Regions from separate parts of the Cellulomonas sp. Marseille-Q8402 genome, predicted to be linked through region 1. Evidence: riboswitches for the same ligand, from Rfam matches in the RefSeq annotation. Region 1 holds a riboswitch; each other region holds the start of a gene.
What was found. A riboswitch is a leader RNA that binds a small molecule or an ion and turns the genes downstream of it on or off. The one in region 1 is predicted to bind S-adenosylmethionine.
Positions count from the first base shown of each region.

Region 2: another riboswitch for S-adenosylmethionine. It lies ahead of ACWPWW_RS08900 (DUF1737 domain-containing protein); the one in region 1 lies ahead of ACWPWW_RS01565 (ABC transporter substrate-binding protein).
Region 3: another riboswitch for S-adenosylmethionine. It lies ahead of ACWPWW_RS11195 (methylenetetrahydrofolate reductase); the one in region 1 lies ahead of ACWPWW_RS01565 (ABC transporter substrate-binding protein).

Region 1 covers NZ_CBCPLX010000001.1:334,465-341,732, forward strand. Annotated here, with positions in the region: gene ACWPWW_RS01555 (LLM class flavin-dependent oxidoreductase) at 1-680, shown strand, start outside; gene ACWPWW_RS01560 (LLM class flavin-dependent oxidoreductase) at 690-1,790, shown strand; SAM riboswitch class IV at 1,896-2,010, shown strand; gene ACWPWW_RS01565 (ABC transporter substrate-binding protein) at 2,090-3,724, shown strand; gene ACWPWW_RS01570 (ABC transporter permease) at 3,724-4,686, shown strand; gene ACWPWW_RS01575 (ABC transporter permease) at 4,683-5,621, shown strand; gene ACWPWW_RS01580 (dipeptide ABC transporter ATP-binding protein) at 5,618-7,268, shown strand, end outside.
Region 2 covers NZ_CBCPLX010000001.1:1,929,440-1,936,707, reverse strand. Annotated here, with positions in the region: gene ACWPWW_RS08910 (O-succinylhomoserine sulfhydrylase) at 1-1,001, opposite strand, end outside; gene ACWPWW_RS08905 (rhodanese-like domain-containing protein) at 998-1,423, opposite strand; partial or broken gene ACWPWW_RS08900 (DUF1737 domain-containing protein) at 1,441-1,629, opposite strand; SAM riboswitch class I at 1,636-1,744, opposite strand; SAM riboswitch class IV at 1,842-1,957, shown strand; gene ACWPWW_RS08895 (aminotransferase class V-fold PLP-dependent enzyme) at 2,005-3,390, shown strand; gene ACWPWW_RS08890 (pentapeptide repeat-containing protein) at 3,452-4,075, opposite strand; gene ACWPWW_RS08885 (hypothetical protein) at 4,151-4,570, shown strand; gene ACWPWW_RS08880 (hypothetical protein) at 4,563-4,850, shown strand; gene ACWPWW_RS08875 (MaoC family dehydratase) at 4,871-5,827, opposite strand; gene ACWPWW_RS08870 (3-oxoacyl-ACP reductase) at 5,824-7,191, opposite strand; gene ACWPWW_RS08865 (acetyl-CoA C-acetyltransferase) at 7,188-7,268, opposite strand, start outside.
Region 3 covers NZ_CBCPLX010000002.1:21,616-28,883, forward strand. Annotated here, with positions in the region: gene ACWPWW_RS11180 (MFS transporter) at 1-306, opposite strand, end outside; gene ACWPWW_RS11185 (DNA-3-methyladenine glycosylase I) at 575-1,237, shown strand; gene ACWPWW_RS11190 (SMP-30/gluconolactonase/LRE family protein) at 1,259-2,248, opposite strand; SAM riboswitch class I at 2,374-2,469, shown strand; partial or broken gene ACWPWW_RS11195 (methylenetetrahydrofolate reductase) at 2,657-3,073, shown strand; gene metE (5-methyltetrahydropteroyltriglutamate--homocysteine S-methyltransferase) at 3,138-5,882, shown strand; gene ACWPWW_RS11205 (Hsp20/alpha crystallin family protein) at 5,956-6,411, opposite strand; gene ACWPWW_RS11210 ((deoxy)nucleoside triphosphate pyrophosphohydrolase) at 6,575-7,009, opposite strand; gene ACWPWW_RS11215 (YeiH family protein) at 7,051-7,268, opposite strand, start outside.

The sequences.
Region 1 (7,268 bases):
CGTTCGACCACCACGGCCGGTTCTACGCCTTCGACGACTTCCACCTCGACACCCAGCCCGTCGACGGGCACGTGCCGACCATCTCGTTCGGCGGGTCCTCGGACGCCGCGTTCCGGGTCGGCGCGGCGGAGGCCGACATCTACGCCGTCTGGGGCGAGCCGCTCGACCGGACGCAGGAGCAGATCGACCGGGTGCACGCCGAGGCCGCTGCGGCCGGGCGCGAGACGCCGCCGCGGATCCACGCCGCGTTCCGCCCGATCATCGCCCCGACCGAGGCGCTCGCGTGGGAGAAGGCGCACCGGGTGCTCGACGCCATCGAGGCGCGCAAGGCCGCGCTCGGGGGCGTGCTGAGCAAGCGGCACCCGGTCGACGCGCCGGAGAACGCCGGCTCGCAGCGGCTGCTCGAGATCGCGGCGCAGGGCGACCGGTTCGACTCCGTCCTCTGGACCGCCACCGCGAAGGCCACCGGCGGCGCGGGCAACTCCAACGCGCTGGTCGGCACGCCCGAGCAGGTCGCGGAGGCGCTGCTGGTGTACTACGACCGGGGCGTGCGGATCATCTCGGCCCGCGGGTACGACCTGCTGGACGACGCGGTGGACTTCGGCCGCTACGTCATCCCGCTGGTGCGGGAGGGCGTCGCCGCGCGCGACCGCGAGGCCGCCGCCGCGGCCGCCGCCTGAGAGGCCACGGTGCGCTTCCAGCTGCTCGACATCGTGTTCAACCCGCCGCACCCGGTGACGGGTGCGGCGGTGCCGCCGGCCGACCGCCTCGCGCGGACCGTCCGGCACGCCGTCCTGGCCGAGGAGCTCGGCTTCGACTCGTTCGCCGTGGGGGAGCGGCACGCCGGGGACGTCCTGTCCTCGGCGCCCACCGTCATCCTCGGCGCGATCGCGGCGTCGACCAGCCGGATCCTGCTGTCGACGGGCGTGACCGTCCTGTCGCTGCTCGACCCCGTGCGCGTGGCCGAGGACCTGGCGACGGTCGACCAGCTGTCCCGCGGGCGGCTCGAGATCGTCATCGGCAAGGGGAACGAGGTGCTGCAGTACCCGCTGCTCGGCCTCGACATCGACAAGCAGTACGAGTACCTCGAGGAGAACTACGAGCTGCTCCGGCTGCTGCTGTCCGCCGAGGACGTGACCTGGGAGGGCCGGCACCGGCACCGCCTGGAGCACGCCACCACGCTGCCGCGGCCGTACGCCGGGCCGTTCCGGATCTGGCACGGCTCGGCGACGTCCCGGTTCGCCGTGGAGCTGGCGGCGCGGTGGGGCGACCCGATCGTCACCGCGAACGCGCTGCAGCCCCGGGAGAACTACCAGGTGCTGATCGACCACTACCGCGAGCAGTACGCCGCGCACGGGCACGACCCGGCCGCGGCGTACGTCGGCTCCGGGTCCGGCGGGCTGTTCCTCGCCGACACCACGGAGGCCGCCGTCGCCCAGTACCGGCCGCTGTACCAGGGGCAGGTGGACGCGGCGGCGCGGCGCGGGTACGGCGCGGACGCGGTCGGCAGGGCGCCGAGCTTCCGCACCCTGGAGGACGCCGTCGAGCGCGGCCCCGCCCTCGTCGGGTCGCCCGAGCGTGTGGCCGAGAAGATCCTCGACTACCACGCGTCCTACGGGCACGCGCTGCAGTCGGTCTCGGTGAACCACCTGCTGGACCCGGCGGAGCAGGAGGACGTGCTGCGCCGGTTCGCCGAGGAGGTCGTACCGCTGGTGCGCGCCGAGGTGAAGTCCGACCTGTGGACCGAGGCTGACCCGCGCCGGGCGGCCGGGTTCACGGCGGCACCCTGACCCTGCACGACCCAGCACGAACCCTGCCGGACACCCCGATCCGGCATGTGAGAACCCGCGGCGGTTCCTTGACCCGGCCCGCCGCCGCGGGTTCCCTCACCCCCAGGTGACGAGCGTCAGCACCAAGGCCCGGCTCGCTGACCAGCAACCCTTCGACGGGACGGGGGGCTCCGGGGACGACCTGACCCGACCGCGACCGCGGGACGGGTAAGCACGGCGACGGACGCCGCCAGCGCCCCAGCGCGCCCGGCGACCTGCGCCCACCCCCGCCCCCCGCCGGTGATGACCAGGAGCTCAGCATGACCACATCCCCCCGCCGGCGGACCACCCGCTCGAGCACGGCAGCCGTCCTGACGACCTCGGCCCTGCTGCTCGCGGCGTGCTCCGGCGGCACCGGCGGCACGGGCACCGCGCCCGACGGCGACGCCGGCGCCTCGGCCGCGCCCGTGGAGGGCGGCGACCTGCGGTTCGCGATCACCGTCGACTCCCGCTGCATCGACCCGCAGCAGGTCGGCAACAACGACGCCATCGCCGTCGCCCGGCAGACCGTCGCCTCGCTGACGGCGCAGGACCCGGAGTCCGGCGACATCGTGCCGTGGCTCGCCGAGAGCTGGGAGGTCAGCGACGACGCGTCGAGCTACACCTTCCACCTGCGGGACGACGCGACGTTCGCCGACGGCACCCCGATCGACGCCGCGTCGGTCAAGACCAACTTCGACGCGATCGTCGCCCTCGGCGCCACCGCGTCGCTCGGTTCGCAGTACCTGGTCGGCTACGAGGGCACGACGGTCGTCGACCCGCACACCGTGACCGTCGACTTCGCGGCGCCCAGCGCGCAGTTCCTCCAAGCCAGCTCGACGTTCTCGCTCGGCCTGCTGTCGCCCGCGTCGGCGGAGCTCACGCCCGAGGAGCGCTGCGCCGGGGACTACGTCGGCTCCGGACCGTTCGCCGTCGACTCCTACACGCCCGACCAGGAGGTCGTCCTCACCCGGGTCCCCGGCTACGCGTGGGGCTCCGAGGCCAACGACCACACCGGTGCGGCGTACCTCGACACGGTGACGTTCCAGGTGATCCCCGAGTCCTCGGTCCGCGCGGGCAGCCTGCAGTCCGGGCAGATCGACGCGACCGCCGCGATCGCCGCGGTGGACCAGCCGCAGTTCGACGGCAACGGGTTCTGGCTCGAGCAGCGCGCCAACCCGGGCGTCGCGTACCAGCTGTTCCCCAACGAGTCGAGCGCCCTCGCGTCCGACGAGGCCGTGCGCGTCGCGATCTCGAAGGGCATCGACCGCCAGCAGATCGTCGACACGGTCCTCACCGAGCGCGACCAGGCGGCGACCGGCGTCCTGTCCCACTCCACGCCGCTGTTCGAGTCGCTCGCGGACGACCTCGCCTACGACCCCGACGGCGCCGAGCAGGTGCTCGAGGACGCGGGCTGGGAGCTCGGGGACGACGGCATCCGGGAGAAGGACGGCCAGAAGCTGTCCACCACGGTGACGTTCTGGCAGGACCCCGCGCCGCTCGAGCTGGTGCAGCAGCAGCTGCGGCAGATCGGCGTCGACCTGCAGCTGCAGCACGTCGAGATCGCGGAGTCGACGGCCATCAAGGCCGACGGCGACTTCGACTTCGACTACTACAACCTGACCCGGTCCGACCCGGACGTCCTGCGCCTGGTGTTCTCCGCGAACGCCCGCAACATCAACAAGCGCGCGCCGTCCGAGGTCGACGACCTGCTCGACCGGTCGGCGGCCGCCACCGACCCGGCCGAGCGGGGCGAGCTGATCGCCGAGGCGTCCCGTCTGCTGATCGAGCAGGGCCACGCGATCCCCGTGTACGAGCTGTCGACGACCATCGCGGCCGCCGACCACGTGCACGGCCTCACGTTCGAGGGGTCGAGCCGGCTCGACTTCTACGACGCCTGGGTCGACGCGAGCTGATGAGCCGCTACCTCCTGCGGCGCGCCGCCCAGGGCCTGTTCGTGCTCTGGGCGGCGTTCACCATCGCGTTCTTCGTGCTGTACCTGCTGCCCAGCGACCCGGCCGCCCTCGCGGCCGGCGCGGGCGGCGAGGTGCAGGACGTCGACCCGGCGCTGCTCGACGACCTGCGCGCCCAGTACGGCCTGGACCGGCCGCTGCTCGTGCAGTACGGCGACGCCCTCGGGCGCGCGGTGCGGCTCGACTTCGGCGCGTCGTACCAGTCGGGCGCCCCCGCCGGGTCGCTCGTCGCGCAGGCGCTGCCCGAGACGCTGAAGCTCACCGGCGCCGCGCTGCTGCTTGCGGTGCTCGGCGGCACGGCCCTGGCGGTCGCGAGCGTGCTGCCGCGCAGCCGCGCGCTGCGGCAGGTGCTGTCCGCGCTGCCGCCGCTAGGCGTCGCGCTGCCGACGTTCTTCGTCGGCCTGGTGCTGCTGCAGTGGATCTCGTTCCGCGCCGGCCTGCTGCCCGCCATCGGGAACGCGGGCTGGCAGAGCCTGGTGCTCCCCGCCGTCACGCTGGCCGTCCCGCCCGGCGCCCAGCTCGCGCAGGTGCTGTCCCGGAGCCTGCGGGGCACGCTCGGCGAGCCGTACGTCGAGACCGCCCGGGCCAAGGGCGCCGGCCGCCTGCGGGTGCACCTCGGGCACGCGCTGCGGAACGCGGCGATCCCCGCGTTCACGATGCTCGGCGTCATGGTCGGCGCGCTGCTCGGCGGCGCCGTGGTGACCGAGACCGTGTTCTCCCGGGTCGGGCTCGGGCGGCTCACCGTGCAGTCCGTCAACACCCAGGACGTGCCCGTGGTGCTCGCGATCGTCACGCTCTCGGCGCTGGTGTTCGTGGTCACGACGCTGCTCGTCGACCTGCTCTACCCGCTCCTCGACCCGCGGATCGAGACCCGGGTCGCCGGCCGTCAGGCGGTGCCCGCATGACCACGACCACCACGCCCACGCACCCGGACGCGATCGAGGTCGCCGACCGCCAGGACGCCCGCGCGATCATCCGGCACGGCCGGGTGCGCGGCGCGCGGGCCGCGGGCCCCTGGGCCGTCCGTGCCGGCCGCTACCTCCTGCGCCGGCCCGGCCTGGTGCTCGCCGGCCTGGTGCTGCTGCTGGTCGCCGCGTGGGCCGCCGCCCCGGGGGTGTTCGCCCCGGGCGACCCGCTGACCGGCGTGCCGGCCGACCGGCTGCTGCCCCCGTCGGCCGCGCACCTGTTCGGCACGGACCACCTCGGCCGGGACGTGCTGACCCGCGTGGTGCACGGCGCGTCCCTCTCGCTGCGCACCACCGCGCTGGCCGTGCTGGTCGGCCTGGTGGTCGGCTCGCTGCTCGGCCTGCTGGCCGGGTTCCTGCGCGGCTGGGTGGACGACGTCGTCGGCCGGCTGGTCGACGTGCTCCTCGCGGTGCCGAGCATCCTGCTGTCCCTGGCGATCATCACGGCCCTGGGCACCGGGTCGACCAAGATCGCCGTCGCGGTCGGCATCGGCGCGGTGGCCACGTTCGCCCGGGTGATGCGCGCCGAGGTGCTGCGCACGTCCACGTCGGTGTACGTCGAGGCCGCGCGCGGCTCCGGGCTGCGCTGGTACGCCGTGCTCGGCCGGCACGTGCTGCCGAACTCCTCCGGCCCGGTGCTCGCCCTGATCGCGCTCGAGTTCGGCGGGGCCGTCCTGGCGGTGTCCGCGCTGAGCTTCCTCGGGTACGGCACACCGCCGCCCACACCGGAGTGGGGGTCGCTGGTCTCCGGCGGCCGCGACTTCCTCGCCACCGCCTGGTGGCTGACCACCCTGCCCGGGCTCGTCATCGTCGCCGTGGTGCTGGCCGCCAACCGCGTCGCGCGCGCCCTCGAGACGACGGGAGAGGACCAGTGACCCAGCAGCAGCACGACGGAGCACCCGTGCTCGAGATCACCGGCCTGGAGGTCGGCTACCGCGCCGACGGCGGCACCTACCGCGCGGTGCGCGGCGTCGACCTCACGCTCCGCCCCGGGGAGGTCGTCGCCCTGGTCGGCGAGTCCGGCTCCGGCAAGAGCACCACCGCGCACGCCGCGCTGCACCTGCTGTCCCGCGGCGGCGCGGTCACCGGCGGCACCATCCGCCTGGCGGGCCGCGACGTCTCCGACCTCACGGAACGCGAGTGGCAGGCCGTCCGCGGGCGCGAGGTCGGCCTCGTCCCGCAGGACCCCACCGTCTCGCTGAACCCGGTGCAGCGGGTCGGCGACCAGGTCGCCGAGGTGCTCGTCATCCACGGCCTGGCCCGGCGGCGCGAGGCGCGCCGGCGCGCGGTCGCCCTGCTCGCGCAGGCGGGCATCGACGACCCGCCGGCCCGCGCGCGGCAGTACCCGCACCAGCTGTCCGGCGGGATGCGGCAGCGCGTCCTCATCGCCATCGCCATCGCCGCGGGGCCCCGGCTCATCGTGGCGGACGAGCCGACCAGCGCGCTCGACGTCACCGTCCAGCGACGGATCCTCGACCACCTGGAGACTCTGGTGCGGGAGCACGGCACCGCGCTGCTGCTCATCACGCACGACCTCGGGGTGGCCGCCGACCGCGCCGACCGGATCGTGGTGCTGGAGCAGGGCGTCGTCGTCGAGCAGGGCACGGCGGCCGAGGTGCTGCACGCTCCGCAGCACCCCTACACGCGGCAGCTGCTCGCCGCGGCGCCCAGCCTGGCGAGCGGGCGGCTGACGCCGGCTGCGCCCGCTCAGCCCGCTGCTGCGACCGCTGGGCCCGCTGGGCCCGGAACGCCCGTGCTGGAGCTGGTCGACGTCCGCAAGGAGTTCCCGCTCCCGCGCGGTGCGGCGAGCCGGTCGGTCGTGGCGGTCGACGGCGTGAGCCTGCGCGTCGAGGGCGGCCGCACCTACGCGCTGGTGGGGGAGTCGGGGTCGGGCAAGAGCACGACCGCCCGGCTCGCGCTCCGGCTGGAGCGCCCGACGTCCGGGCGGGTGCTGTTCCGCGGCGACGACGTGACCGACGCCCGGGGCGAGACGCTCCGGCGCCTGCGCCGCGGGTTCCAGGTCGTCTACCAGAGCCCGTACGCCTCGCTCGACCCGCGGTTCACCGTCGAGCAGGTGATCGCCGAGCCGCTGCGCGCCTACGGCGTCGGCACCCGGGCCGAGCGCGCGGAGCGGGTCCGCGAGCTCGTCGCCGACGTGGCGCTGCCCGCCGACGCCGTGCGCCGCAGCCCGCGCGAGCTGTCCGGGGGGCAGCGCCAGCGCGTCGCCATCGCCCGGGCGCTCGCGCTCCGGCCCGACCTCGTGGTGCTGGACGAGCCCGTCTCGGCGCTCGACGTGTCGGTCCAGGCGCAGATCCTCGAGCTGCTCGTCCGCCTGCAGGCCGGGCACGGGCTCACGTACCTGTTCATCTCGCACGACCTCGCGGTGGTGCGGCAGGTCGCGGACGACGTCGGCGTGCTGCACCGCGGGCAGCTGGTCGAGCAGGGCACCGCCGAGCAGATCCTGCTGGACCCGCAGCAGGCCTACACCCGCGAGCTGATCGCGGCGATCCCCGGCGGGCGCG
Region 2 (7,268 bases), 1.6 Mb from region 1:
ACCCGCAGGTCGACGGTCACCACGGTGCCGCCGCCGTCCTGCTGCGCGAGCGCCAGCGCGTGCTGCGGGTGCGACGGGAGGTACGGGTACCGGACCTGCGCCACCGCCGGGTGCTGCTCCAGCCAGCCGGCCAGGGTCAGCGCCGAGGCCGTCTGGTGCCGGACGCGCAGGGACAGCGTCTCCAGCCCCTTGAGCAGCACCCACGCGTTGAACGCGGACAACGACGGCCCGGTGTTCCGGATCAGGGTCTGCACCGGGCCGTGCACGAACGCGTCGGAGCCGAGGATCGCCCCGCCGAGCACGCGCCCCTGCCCGTCGATGTGCTTGGTCGCCGAGTACACGACGACGTCGGCGCCGAGCAGCAGCGGGCGGGACAGCACGGGGGTGGCGAACACGTTGTCGACCACGACGACCGCGCCGGCGGCGTGCGCGAGGCGGCTGACCGTGGCGATGTCGACCAGGTCCTGCATCGGGTTGGACGGCGTCTCGAAGAACACGACGTCCGCCGGGGTCGCCAGCGCCTCCTCCCACTGCGACGGGACGTGGCCGTCGACGTAGTCGGTGCGCACCCCCCACTTCGCGAGGATCTCGTCGAAGATCACCACGGACGACCCGAACAGCGCCCGCGCCGCGACGACGCGCGACCCGGAGCGGACCAGCGCGGCGAGGGCGGTGAACACCGCGGACATGCCGGACGCGGTGGCGTAGCAGGCCTCGGCGCCCTCGAGCAGGCGCAGCCGCTCCTCGAACGTCGACACCGTCGGGTTGCCGTACCGCGAGTAGAGGAACCGGTCGGCCTCGCCCGCGAACGCCGCCTCGGCGTCCGCGGCGTGGGCGTAGACGTAGCCCTGGGTGAGGAACAGCGCCTCGGACGTCTCCTGGAACGGCGTGCGCACGCTGCCGCCGCGGACGGCGAGCGTGTCCGGGCGCAGCCCCTCCAGCGGCAGGCGGTCGTCGCGCCAGGCCGCCGGGCCGGGAGCCGTCCCGGCGTCGCCGCTCACGCCTCGCGCCAGGGCAGGCCGGCGGCGCGCCAGCCCCAGTGCCCGCGCTGCCCGTCGGGGCCGACGTCGCCCTCGAACCCGCTCAGCACGTTGTACGCCGGGCCCAGGCCGGCGGCGGTGACGGTGCTGGCCGCGGCGACCGAGCGCACACCCGACCGGCACAGGAACACGACCGGGCGCGGGTCGTCGGCCGTCACGCCGGCGTCCGCGAGCTCGTCGAGGAACCGCGGGTTGGGGCGGCCGAACCCGTCCGTCCACTGCACGAAGGCCGTGCGGCCCTCGCCGGCGTCCGCGGTGTCGGGCACGCCGACCGACTGCCACTCGCCCTCGGTCCGGACGTCCACCAGGACGACGCGGTCGTCGGACAGCAGCAGGTCCCAGGCCTCCTGCGGGGTGAGGTCACCCGCGTAGGGCGCGCTCACAGCGGACGCACCTGGGCGCTGCCGGAGGTCGCGGCCGGCAGGACCAGGGCCTGCGCCACCACCACCCGCTGCCCGTCGAAGGTCGCGGCGGGGCTGCCGTGCAGCTCGTAGCCCTCGGCCAGCGCCGCGCTCACCCGCTCGCAGAACGTGCGGTCGTCCGGCCCGGTGAGCAGGCGGTAGCGCAGGCGGTCGTCGGTGTCGGTCATGCGTGTCCTCCATCGGTTCTGGCGGAAGCACCCTCGGCCGGGCCCGGCAACTGCCCAGGTCCGCGGGTTGCTGCGGCGTCGTCGAGCCAGATCTCTCAGCCGCTCTGGATGGTGCGGCGATGCTACGCCATCACCGCCGCGGCGCGGTTCACCCGGACCGGTCCGTGGACCGCGGTTGACACGTCCGCGGCGGCCGTCCCATCCTCGACGCAGGTCATGAGCGCCAGCGTCAAGCCCCGGCTCGCTGGCCGGCAACCCTCCCTCCGCGGCGGGGTGCCCCGGGTGACGACCTGGTCGACCGCCGTTCGGCGGCCGGCAAGCGCGGGGTCGCCCGGTCCGTGACGGGCTCCCCACCGATCGTTCGGGGGTACTCCCATGTCCGTCACCGGAACCACCTCGTGTGCACCGGCCCAGACCGCTCTCCTGCCCGTCGTCGGCGGCGACACGCCCGTCCCGCTGGTCGACGGCCGGTCCGTGCCGTACGCCAACCTCGACTACGCGGCGTCCGCACCCGCGCTCGAGCAGGTCGCCGCCCGCGTCGTCGAGGTGCTGCCGCTGTACGCGTCCGTGCACCGCGGCGCCGGGTACCTGTCGCAGGTGTCCACCGCGCTGTACGAGGCGTCGCGGGCCGCGGTCGCGCGGTTCGTCGGGGCACGCGCGGACGACGTCACCGTCATCACGCGCAACACCACCGACGCGCTCAACCTGCTGGCCGGCTGCGTGCCGGACGGCGGCCGGGTCCTGGTCCTCGACGTCGAGCACCACGCCAACCTGCTGCCCTGGGTCCGCTCCGTGCGCGGGTCCGGCCGGACGGCGACGATCCTGCCCGCCGCGCCGACCGTGGCCGCGACGCTGACGGCGCTGCGCGACGAGCTCGCCCGGCAGCCGTACGCCCTGGTCACGGTCACCGGCGCGTCCAACGTCACCGGGGAGGCGCTGCCGATCGCCTCCGTGGTCGCGCTGGCGCAGGAGGCCGGTGCGCGGGTGGCGGTCGACGGCGCGCAGCTGCTGCCGCACCGGGCGTTCTCGCTCGCGGCCAGCGGCGTCGACTACGTCGCGTTCTCCGGCCACAAGACGTACGCCCCGTTCGGCGCGGGTGCCCTGATCGGCCGGCGCGACTGGCTGGACACGGGCACCCCGTACCTCGCGGGTGGCGGCGCGGTGCGCGACGTCCGCACCGACCGGACGCTCTGGCAGCCCGCGCCGGCCCGGCACGAGGGCGGCTCGCCCAACGTGCTCGGCGCGGTGGCGCTCGCCGAGGCGTGCGACACCCTGGCCGCACTGCCGGCCGGTGCGCTCGCCGCGCACGAGCAGGCGCTGCGGGACCGCCTCGTCGCCGGGCTCGCGGACGTCCCCGGTGCGCGCGTGCTGCGGCTGTGGTCGGACTCCAGCGACCCGGTCGGCGTCGTCGCGTTCACCGTGGGCGACCACGACGCCGGGCTGGTGGCGGCGTACCTGTCCGCCGAGCACGGCATCGGCGTGCGCGACGGGCGGTTCTGCGCGCACCCGCTGCTGGCGCGGGTCGGCGTCTCCGGCGGCGCGATCCGCGCCTCGGTCGGCGTCGGCACCACGGCCGAGACGGTCGACCGGCTGCTCGCGGGCCTGCGGGCGTTCGTCACCGACGGCCCGCGCGCCGCGTACGAGGTCGTCGACGGCTGCTGGACCGTGGCGGGGGACACCCGCCCGCGGCCGGCGGTGTCGGGCATCGACACCATCGCCGCGACCGCCGCCGCCGCGTGCGGTCCGGCCGTGGAGGACTGAGGCCTCCCCGCAGACGCGGTCCGGGTCGGCCCGAGCGGGGGGCAGGCCGGCCCGGACCGCCTCAGCGCACCGTCACGCCGAGGTGCGCGGCGAGCGCCCCCGCCAGCTCCAGCAGCTGCTGGTTGCTGATCGTCGCGCCCTTCAGCCCCGCCGTGCCGTCGAGCCCGGCGAGGTCCGCGCCACGCAGGTCGACCTCCCGCAGCTGGGCCCGCGTGACGTCCAGCCGGCCGATCCGGCAGCCCTCGAACCGGACGCGCGCGGCCTTCACGCCCGCCAGGTCCAGGTCCCCGATGGTGCAGCCGACCAGCCGCACGTCCTGCACCCGCGAGTCCCGCAGGTTGAGGTAGTCGATCTTGCCGCCCTCGACGGTCACCCGGTCCCACGAGCCGCCGAACGCCTCCAGCGCGCCGAACCGGCAGTCGCGCAGCGTCACGTCCCGCCACGTCCCGGACCGGGCGCGGAACGTGCCGGCGCGGCAGTCCGCCAGCGTGGTGTCCACCAGGTGCGCGTGGTCGACCGTCGCGCCGTCGAGGTCGCAGCCCCGCAGCAGGCACTCGATGAACCGGCTGCTCTCGGCGTCGACCCCCGCCAGGTCGTGGCCGTCGAGCAGGAGGCGGTCGTAGTCGCCCTCCGGCTCGAGCGGTCCGGCGTAGAGCTCCAGCGTGTCCTCGGGCGGGGTGGTCATGGGACCAGGGTGGCATCCCGGATCGAGCCTGTGGACGACGGCCGCCGGCGGTCCGCGCCGCCGTAGCGTGCTGGCATGGAGATGCGGGACGTCATCGCAGCGGGTGCGCACTCGGCCGGCCCGGCCGAGTGGGTGGGTGCGTTCCTGCTGTCGCCCGGCGCAGCCGCGGTCGCGGCGGTCGTCGCCGCGGTGCTCGCGCTGACGGCGGCCCGGTCGCGGATCCGCGCGGACGTCACGATGGCCCGCGAGGAGCGACGGCGGGCCGAGGCCTCGATCGCGCAGGCGAGGGCTGCGCAGGTCGAGGACCGCGACTTCGCCCACTGGTGGGACGCGTACCGCTGGGCCGTCGAGCGCGCCGACGACGACCGGCGGCAGGACGTGGCTCCGGTGATGTCGGCGCTGGGGCGTGCGGCAACCACCCCTGTGACCGTCGCGCTCGCGGCGATAGCGTGGCCCGGGGGGTCCGAGGACGAGCAGGAGCACCGACATGACTGACCGGACCGACATCACCAGGCGGCCCACGAGGCCGAGCGGACGCGCGGCGCGCCGGCAGGCGCTCGCCGAGGAGGACGCACGGGACGAGGCCCTCTGGCGCCTCGAGCTCAGCCGCTTCGAGCCCCGGACCGGCGGGCACGACGACGCCCGGCGCGCGCGGGAGCGCGAGCAGGAGTTCATCCGGCTCTCGCTGGAGTCCGCCCGGTACTGGCACGAGGAGCACAAGCGCCTCACGCGCGGCGGGCTGGTGCAGCAGATGTGGCGGTCGCTGTTCACCTGACGCGCGTACGCCGGCACACCTCACACCAGCGGTCGCACCGCCGCCGACAGGTGCAGCTTCCCCCGCTTCCCGTCCCACGCCACGACCGTCCACCCGCTCCCGTCCTCGCCACGTCCCACCCGCACCGCGGGCGACGAGGGCAGCAGCACCGGTGCCGCGAACTCCACGTCCCACGTGTACGCCTCACCGCGCCGGGCGCCGACGTCGGCCAGCGCCCGCGCGGCGGTGTACATGCCGTGCGCGATGGCCCGCGGGAACCCGAGCGCCCGTGCCGTGAGCGGCGTGAGGTGGATGGGGTTCGCGTCGCCGGACACCGCCGCGTACCGGCGGCCGGTCCCGGCGTCGAGGGCCCACCGCCCGGTCGGGGCCGGGGGGACGAACTCGGCCCGGGCCGCCTCCTCGGGCGCGGCGCCCGGCAGCCGGACGCCGGGCGCGAGGTAGGTGGACACCCCGCGCCACGCGGGGACGTCGCCCGGCGCGGAGCCGGCGCGCCGGACCTCCGTCACCAGGTCGACCTGCGCGCCCTTGCGGTGCGGCCGCAGGTCCTGCGCCCAGGCCCGGACGTCCAGCAGGTCGGTCACCCGCAGCGGCTCGCGCTGCTCGACGCGGTTGGCCAGGTGCACCATCCCGAGGGCGGGCAGCGGGAAGTCGGCGCGCACGATCAGCGCGGTCGCGACGGGGAACGCGAGCACGTGCACGTAGCCGGCCGGCAGCACGTCGCCGGCCGGCTCGCCGACCAGGTGCTGGTAGGCGGTGAGGGCGCCCGGGTCGGGCCGGACGTCGTCGAGCCGGTGCAGGACGGCGGGCAGCACGGGGGACCGGGGCGCGGACGGGGCCCCGCCGAGCGCGCGGCGCAGCGGACCGCCGACCGCCGCGCGGCCCGACGCGAGCCCGGCCCGGGCGTAGAGCGCGCCGAGGCCGGGCGGCTCGCGCAGCTCGACCTCGCGGCGGGTCCCGGGGGCGGCGACGGCCGTCACCGCCCCACCATGCTCTGCCCGCACACCCGCAGCACCTGCCCGGCGACGCCACCGGCCTGCGGCGACGCGAGGAACGCGACGGCCTCGGCGACGTCGACCGGCAGGCCGCCCTGCTGCAGCGACGACAGCCGCCGCGCCACCTGCCGGGTGAGGGCGGGCATCCGCGCCGTCATGTCGGTCTCGATGAACCCGGGCGCGACGGCGTTCGCGGTGCCGCCGAACGCGGCGAGCAGCGGCGCGGTCGCCTGCACCATGCCGATGACGCCGCCCTTGGACGCGGCGTAGTTGGACTGCCCGCGGTTGCCGGCGATGCCGGAGGTCGAGGCGAGCGAGACGATCCGCGGGGCGTCGGTGAAGTCGCCGGAGGTGAGCAGCGCCTCGTTGATGCGCAGCTGCGCGGCGATGTTCACGGCGATGACGGACTCCCAGCGGTCGGGCGTCATGTTGGCCAGCAGCTTGTCGCGGGTGATGCCGGCGTTGTGCACCACGACGTCGAGCCGGCCGTGCCGGGCGAGCGCGTGCTCGAGGATCCGGTCGCCGGCGTCGGCCGCGGTGACGTCGAGCTGGAGCGCGGTGCCGCGGACGCGGTTGGCGACGGCGGCCAGCGCCTCCCCGGCGGCCGGGACGTCGACCGCGACGACGGTGGCCCCGTCGCGGGCGAGCGTCGTGGCGATGGCCTCCCCGATGCCGCGGGCGGCGCCGGTGACGACGGCGACCCGTCCCTCGAGCGGCCGCTCCCAGTCGGCGGGCAGCGCACCGGCGGCGGAGTCGACCGGCAGCAGCTGCCCGTCGACGTACGCGGACCGGGCGGAGAGCAGGAACCGCAGCGCGCCCAGCACGCCCGGCGCGGTGACGGGCACGTCGTCGGCGACGACCACGCCGTTCGCCGTCGAGCCCCCGCGGAGCTCCTTGGCGACGGACCGCAGCGCGCCGTCGACGCCCTGGCGGGCCGCGGCGACGGCGGGCGCCTGGTCGGGGGTCGCCGGCCGGGACACGGTGACGACGCGGCCGTGCGACGCCAGCGTCTTCAGCACCGGCGCCAGGGCGAGCAGCGGCTCCGCGAGGTCCTGCGGGTGCTCGACCTCGGTCAGCGCGAGCACCACCGCGGCGAACCGGGTGCCCTCGGTGGCGTGCCGGCGGACGTCGAGGTCCCAGCCCTTGTGCTCGGGCGACGTGCCGGCGAGGAACTGCGCGAGCGTGTCGGCGTCGCCGCCGGTCCCGAGCACCAGCACGGGGCCGTCCACGAGCGGCGACCCCGGGCGGTGCCGGTGCAGCCGGGCCGGGCGCGGCAGCCCGAGCTGCTTCGCGAGCGTGGCGGTGACCCCGCCGTTGACGAGGTCCAGGTAGCGGTCGGTGCTGGTCACGCCGCCTCCAGGATCGCGGCGACGCCGAGGCCCCCGGCGGCGCAGACGGACACCAGGGCGCGGACCGGGCGGTCCTC
Region 3 (7,268 bases), on a different contig from region 1:
CAGCAGCGAGTAGACCAGCGTGGTCTTGCGCCCGCGGCGGTCCCCGAGGTGGCCGAAGAAGATGGCACCGATCGGGCGGGCGACCATCGCGGCGCCGAACACCGCGAAGGACGCGAGCAGGGCGGTCGTCTCGTTGGCCGACGGGAAGAACAGGTGCGGGAACACGAGGACCGCGGCCGTCGCGTACACGTAGAAGTCGTAGAACTCGATGGTGGTGCCCACGAGGCTCGCGGCGATGACCCGCGAGGGCGAGTTCAGCGGCTTGGGTGCGGCCGGCTCGGTGGTGGACACGGCGGTGGCTGACATGCGGGACGACTCCGGTTCGACGGGCTGCGAAGGCCTCGGGGAGGCCTGTGGGCACGGGACCACCGTCGGTGGTCCCGGGTCGGCTCGCAGGCCGGCTCGGGTGACGCACGCGGTGCTCCAGCGCACCGGCGACCTTACGCCGTCTCACGAGGTAGACAACCCACGTCCACATCGTGGTACCGCTGGGACGGCGTCCCCAGGTCACGAGCCCGGGTGGGTGGTGGACGCAGCCGGCCGGCTGTCGGACGGCTGCGGCAGAGTGGCCGCCATGACGAGCACCGACGCACCCGGGGACCCCGCCGAGCCGGCACCGCCGGTGGAGAACCAGGTCCAGCACCCCGTGACCGCCGCGACCGCGGGCGCACGCCCGGCCGGCCGCCGGTGCTTCGGCGACGGCGACCCCCTCTACGAGCGGTACCACGACGAGGAGTGGGGCGTGCCCGTGCACGGCGAGCGCTCCCTCTACGAGCGGGTCACGCTCGAGGCCTTCCAGTCGGGGCTGGCGTGGATCACCGTGCTGCGCAAGCGCGAGGCCTTCCGGGAGGCCTTCGCCGGCTTCGACCCCGCCGTGGTCGCCGCGTACGACGAGCACGACGTCGAGCGCCTGATGGCCGACGCCGGGATCATCCGGAACCGCGCCAAGATCACGGCGACCATCGCGAACGCCCGGGCGCTGCTGGACCTGCACGCCCAGGGCCGGACGCTCGACGCGCTGTTCTGGGCGTACGCGACCCCGGCGGCGGACCGAGCGCGCGCCCGGACCTTCGCGGACGTGCCGGCGACGACGCCGGAGTCGGTCGCCCTCGCCAAGGAGCTGAAGTCGCTCGGGTTCCGGTTCGTCGGCCCGACGACGGCGTACGCCGCGATGCAGGCGTGCGGGATGGTCGACGACCACCTCGCGGACTGCCCGGTGGTGCTGGCGCGCGCCTGAGGCCACGCGCGCACCGCGACCTCACCCGTCCGCGAACTCCCGCACCGGCGACCCGTCCACGTCCACGTCGACCCGGAACACCGCCCCGCCCCGCTCCTCCTCGGCGGACGCCGGCCCCGGCAGAGCGTCGCCGCCGGTCCACGACCCGCCGCTCGACGCCGTCGTGACGTACAGCGCCCCCGACCCCGCCGGCCCGAACCCCGGGCAGGTCACGTCGGGCACCGGCACCGCGTACGCACCCCGCGGCGTCCCGTCGGCCGCGAACCGGAGCACGTGCCCGCCGCCGTACGTGGCGATCCACAGCCCGCCCTCGGCGTCGACCGCGGTGCCGTCGGGGCCGGGCCCGTCGGGCCTGAACGCGAGGAAGGGCTCCGGCTCCCCCGCCGTCCCGGCCGCGACGTCGTAGGGGAGCCGGTGGACGACCTTCGCGTCCGTGTCGGTCAGGTAGAGCACGCTGCCGTCCGGGCTCCACGCGATCCCGTTGCCCAGCGCGACGCCGGTGAGGGCGGTGTCGACCTCGAGCCCGCCCGGTCCGCCGACCACCCGGAGCACGACGCCGTCACCTGCGGACCCGCTCCGCGGCAGGGTCGAGACCCAGAACCGCCCCGCCGGGTCGCAGCCGCCGTCGTTGAACCGGTAGTCGTCGGGCATGTCCTCGGGCCGGGTCAGCGGGCCGAGCCGGGTGCCGTCGTGCACCGCGAGGCCGTCGGCCGTGGCGAGCAGCAGCCCGCCCGAGGAGGTCGGCCACGCGACGCCCACCGGTGAGGTGGTGCTGAGCACGGTGTCCCGGGCGGGGTCGCCGTCGGCCCAGCGGTGCACGGCGCGGCCGTCGATGTCGACCCACACCAGCGCGGACGACCGCGCGTCCCAGACCGGCCGCTCCCCGAGCCTGCGCGCGGTGCTCTCCGAGCAGGCCTGCGCGCCCGTGGCGGCGTCGGCGACGAGGTCGCGCACGTCCAGGCGGTCGCGGTCGGCGGGGCGGGGGACGCGGCGCAGGTCACGAGGGCTCACCTCCCGCAGCCTCGCACGGGGCCGCCGGACCCGCACGGGCGCGCGCCCGCCGGTGTGATCCGGGCCACGAGAACGTGACGCGTCAGGGGCACTGGACGCCCACCCGCACGCGTCCTAGGGTTGCCGCACCATCCAGAGCGACCGAGAGACCTGGCTCGTCGACGTCGCAGCAACCCCCTCCGCGTGGAGGGTGTGGGTGCTTCCGCCAGGTTCGATGGAGGCGACGATGAGCAGTACCGGCGTACCCCTGCACCCGGGCCACGGCGACGTGGTCGCGGACGGCCTCGGCGCGGTCGACCGCCCGACGGTGTCGTTCGAGCCTGTTCCCGCCGCGGAACCCGGACGCCGCCCCGCGCCTGTGGGCGACGGTGCAGGAGCCTGGCCTCGGCGCGCCCGGACTTCGTGTCCGTGACCTACGGCGCCTCGGGCAGCACCCGCCGCACGACGCGCGCGCTGGTCCGGCGGCTGCTGCGCGAGACGTCGCTGACGCCGATCGCGCACCTGACCTGCGTCGGGACCTCGCGCGAGGACCTGGCCGACACGATCGAGGAGTTCCTGGACGAGGGCGTCCGCTCGTTCCTCGCGCTGCGGGGCGACCCGCCGGCCGACCACTCGTGGGAGCCGCACCCCGACGGCCTGCCGACCGCGAGCGCGCTCGTGGGCCTGCTCCGGGAGATCGAGCGGCGCCGGTGCGCGTCGAGCCCGGCGCAGGCGGTGCGCGCCGCCTCCCGGCCGCTGTCCGTCGCGGTGGCCGCGTTCCCTCGCGGCAACGCCGGCTCGGGCGGCACGCTGCAGCAGGACGTCGAGGCGCTGCTGGCCAAGCAGCAGGCCGGTGCGGACTTCGCGATCACGCAGGTGTTCTACGACGCCGGGTCGTACGCCGAGCCTGGTGACGCTGGCCCGCGACGCGGGGGTGACCATCCCCATCGTCCCGGGGATCATCCCGATGACCGACCCGGCCCGCCTGCGCCGCGTCCAGCAGGCGACCGGCGTCCCGGTCCCCGCGGACGTGCTGGCGCGCCTGGACGCGTTCGACCCGGACGACCCCGCGGACGTCGCCCGGCGGCACCGGGCCGGCACCCGGCTCGGCGTCGACCTGGTGCACGCGGTGCTGGACGGCGGCGCGCCCGGCGTGCACCTGTACACGTTCAACACCCACGGTCCCGCGCTGGACCTGCTCGCCGGTGCCGGCCTGGGCGGAGACGGCCCCACCGCCCACAGCCGCGTCGAACCGGCCCCCACGACCACCCTGACCCCTGTCCCCACCAGGCCGAGGCGAGAGATGACCGAGCACCAGACCCACCCGTTCCCCGCCGCCACCGTCCTGGGCTCCCCCCGGATCGGGCCGCGCCGCGAGCTCAAGAAGGCCCTGGAGGCGTTCTGGGCCGGGCGCGCGAGCGCCGAGGAGGTCGAGGCGACCGCCGCGGACCTGCGCCGCCGTACCCGCACCCGTCTGGCCGGGCTCGGCCTGGACACCACGCTGCCCGCGATCCCGAGCGCGTTCTCGTTCTACGACCACGTGCTCGACGCCGCGGCCGTCCTCGGCGCGGTCCCGGAGCGGTTCGCCGACCTGACCACCGCCGACGGCGGCCTCGACCTCGCCGGCTACTCCACGGTCGCCCGCGGCCGCGGGGACGACCTGCCGCTCGAGATGACCAAGTGGTTCGACTCGAACTACCACTACCTGGTGCCGGAGATCGGCCCCGCGACGACCTTCCGGTACGCGAGCGACCGTCCGGTCCGCGAGCTGGCCGAGGGGCTGGCCGACGGCGTGCTCACCCGGCCGGTGCTGGTCGGTCCGGTGACGTTCCTGGCGCTCGCCAAGCCGACCGAGGACGCCCCCGAGGGCTTCCTGCCCATCGACCGCCTGGCCGACGTGCTGCCGGTGTACGCCGAGCTGCTGCGCGACCTGGCCCGCGCCGGCGCGACGTGGGTGCAGCTGGACGAGCCGGCCCTGGTGTCCGACTCGACCGGCGTCCCGGCCGACCGGCTGCTCGGCGCCGCGGCCGAGGCCTACCGGGTGCTCGCGACCGAGCTGCCCGCCGCCGAGCGGCCCGCGATCCTGGTCGCCGCGCCGTACGGCGACCTGCGCGACGCGCTCCCCGTGCTGGCGGGCACGGACGTCGAGGGCCTGGCGCTCGACCTGGTCCGGGGCGCCGCCCCGGCCGGCCCGGTACCCGGCCTGGAGGGCAAGGTGCTGGTCGGCGGCGTCGTCGACGGGCACAACATCTGGCGCGCCGACCTCGACGCGGCGCTCGGTGCCCTCGAGGGCCTGGAGGGGCTGGGTGCCCGCCAGGTGTCCATCGGCACGTCGACCTCGCTCTTCCACGTGCCGCACGACGTCGAGGACGAGACGCAGCTGGACCCGACGCTGCGCTCCTGGCTCGCGTTCGCCGACCAGAAGACGGCCGAGGTCGTCACGCTGGCCACGGGCCTGACCGAGGGCCGCGAGGCCGTGCACGCCGAGCTGCTGGCCGCGGCCGACGCGCGCCGGTCCCGCGCCGAGGCCGCGGGTGTCGTCCGGCCCGAGGTCCGCGAGCGCCTGGCGGGTCTGTCGTCCGAGGCGTTCCGGCGCGGTGCGTTCGCCGACCGAGCCGCCGCGCAGGCCGAGCGCCTGCAGCTGCCGGTGCTGCCGACGACGACCATCGGGTCGTTCCCGCAGACGCCGGAGATCCGGGTGGCCCGCGCGGCGTTCGGCCGTGGCGAGCTCACCGCCGCGCAGTACGAGGACGAGATGAAGGCGGAGATCCGCCGCGTCGTCGCGCTGCAGGAGGAGATCGGCCTGGACGTCCTGGTGCACGGCGAGCCCGAGCGCAACGACATGGTCCAGTACTTCGCCGAGAACCTCGACGGGTTCGCGGTCACGCAGCACGGCTGGGTGCAGTCGTACGGCTCCCGCTGCACCCGCCCGTCGATCCTCTGGGGCGACGTCTCGCGCCCCGCGCCGATCACGGTGCCGTGGACCACGTACACGCAGTCGCTCACGGCGAAGCCCGTCAAGGGCATGCTCACCGGCCCGGTGACGATCCTCGCCTGGTCGTTCGTGCGCGACGACCAGCCGCTGGCCGACACCGCGAACCAGGTGGCGCTGGCCCTGCGTGACGAGATCGCGGACCTGGAGGCCGCGGGCACCGCGATCGTGCAGGTCGACGAGCCCGCCCTGCGCGAGCTGCTGCCCCTGCGTGCCGACGACCACGCCGCCTACCTCGACTGGTCGGTCGCCGCGTTCCGCCTCGCCACCTCGGGCGTGCGGCCGGACACGCAGGTCCACACGCACCTCTGCTACTCCGAGTTCGGGGAGATCTTCGGCGCGATCGACGGGCTCGACGCCGACGTGACGTCGATCGAGGCGGCCCGGTCGAAGATGGAGATCCTCGGCGACATCGCCAGCGAGGGCTACCCCCGCGGCATCGGGCCGGGCGTGTGGGACATCCACTCCCCGCGCGTCCCGAGCGAGGCCGAGGTGACCGAGCTGCTGTCCGAGGCGGTCCGCGTGGTCGACCCCGCGCAGCTCTGGGTCAACCCCGACTGCGGCCTGAAGACCCGCCGGTACGCCGAGGTGACCCCGACGCTCGAGCACGTGCTCGCGGCGACCCGCACCGTGCGGTCGTCGCTGGCGGTGCCGACGGCCTGACCCGCACGCGCCGACGCCCCGGTCCCCTCGCGCCGAGGGGGCCGGGGCGTCGGCGTGGTGGCCGGGCGGCGGGTCAGGCGGACGCGTGCGCCTCGCGTGACGCGCCCGCGCTCTCGATGGTCGCCGGTGTCCCACCGGTGCTGACCTCGATGCGGCGCGGCCGGGCCTCCTCGGCCACCGGGATGGTGAGCGTGAGCACGCCGTCGGCGTACGACGCGGAGATGGCGTCCAGGTCGAGCCCGCGGCCGACGGTCAGCTGCCGCGCGTAGGTGCCGACGGGGCGCTCCTTGGCGAGCCACTGGACGCCGTCCTCCGTGCGCGCCGTGCGCTGGGCGCGGATGGTCAGCGTCCGGTCGTCCACGTTCACGTCGATGGTCCCGGGGTCCGCACCCGGCAGGTCGACGTGCAGGACGTAGTGGTCGCCGGCGCGGAACAGGTCCATCGGCATGGTCGCGGCGGCACGCTGCGAGCCGAGCACCTGGCCCATCAGCCGGTCCATCTCCTGGAACGGGTCGAATCGCGTAGCCACAGCCCGTCACCTCCTCGGAAGCGTCCACGCGGTCCCGGACGGTCCGGGACCGTGCTGCCCCGGCGCGGCCGCGCCGAGAGGGCTACGAGAGATGTTCTAGCACTCTCGGGTGCCGAGTGCCAGATCGAGGCCCAGGGTGTTCGCCCAGAGGTGAACGTGCTGGTCAGACGCGCGCGGCGTCACCCTCGACGGCCTCGCTGAGCGCCTCGACGATGCGCACGTCGGCGTCCAGCCAGGGCACGGCGCGCCACTGCCCGCTCGGCAGCCAGCGCAGCTCGTCGTGCTCGACCAGGGGCTCGGGGACCCCGGACGCGACCTCGGCCAGCCACAGCCGCATGACGTAGGTGTCGCTCAGCCGCCAGCACCCGTCGTCGGGCCCGGCCAGCTCGCCACCGAGGGCGACCCGGACGCCGAGCTCCTCGCGCAGCTCCCGGTGCAGCGCGTCCTCGGGCCGCTCACCCGGCTCGACCTTCCCGCCGGGGAACTCCCAGCGGCCGGCGAGGCTCGCGGGCGACCGGCGCCGGGCGGCGAGCAGCGCGCGGGGGGCGTCGAGATCGTCCACCAGGGCGGCGGCGACGACGAGGACGGGCGGCTTCATGCGGCCGAGTCTGCCAGGGGTCGGTGCCCGGCGCGTGGCGGTCAGGCGACGACGAGCAGGCCCGCCAGGCTCACCCCGGCGGCCACCAGCGTCGCGACCGCGCCGAGCGCGAGCGGCCGACCACCCGTCCGCACCAGGCGGCCGAGGTCGATCTGCGTGCCGAGCGCCGTCATCGCCGCGGCGAGCGCCAGGGTGGTCACCGGCTTCACGGCCGGCAGCACGGCGTCGGGCACCAGGCCCGCGGACCGCACGGCCACCG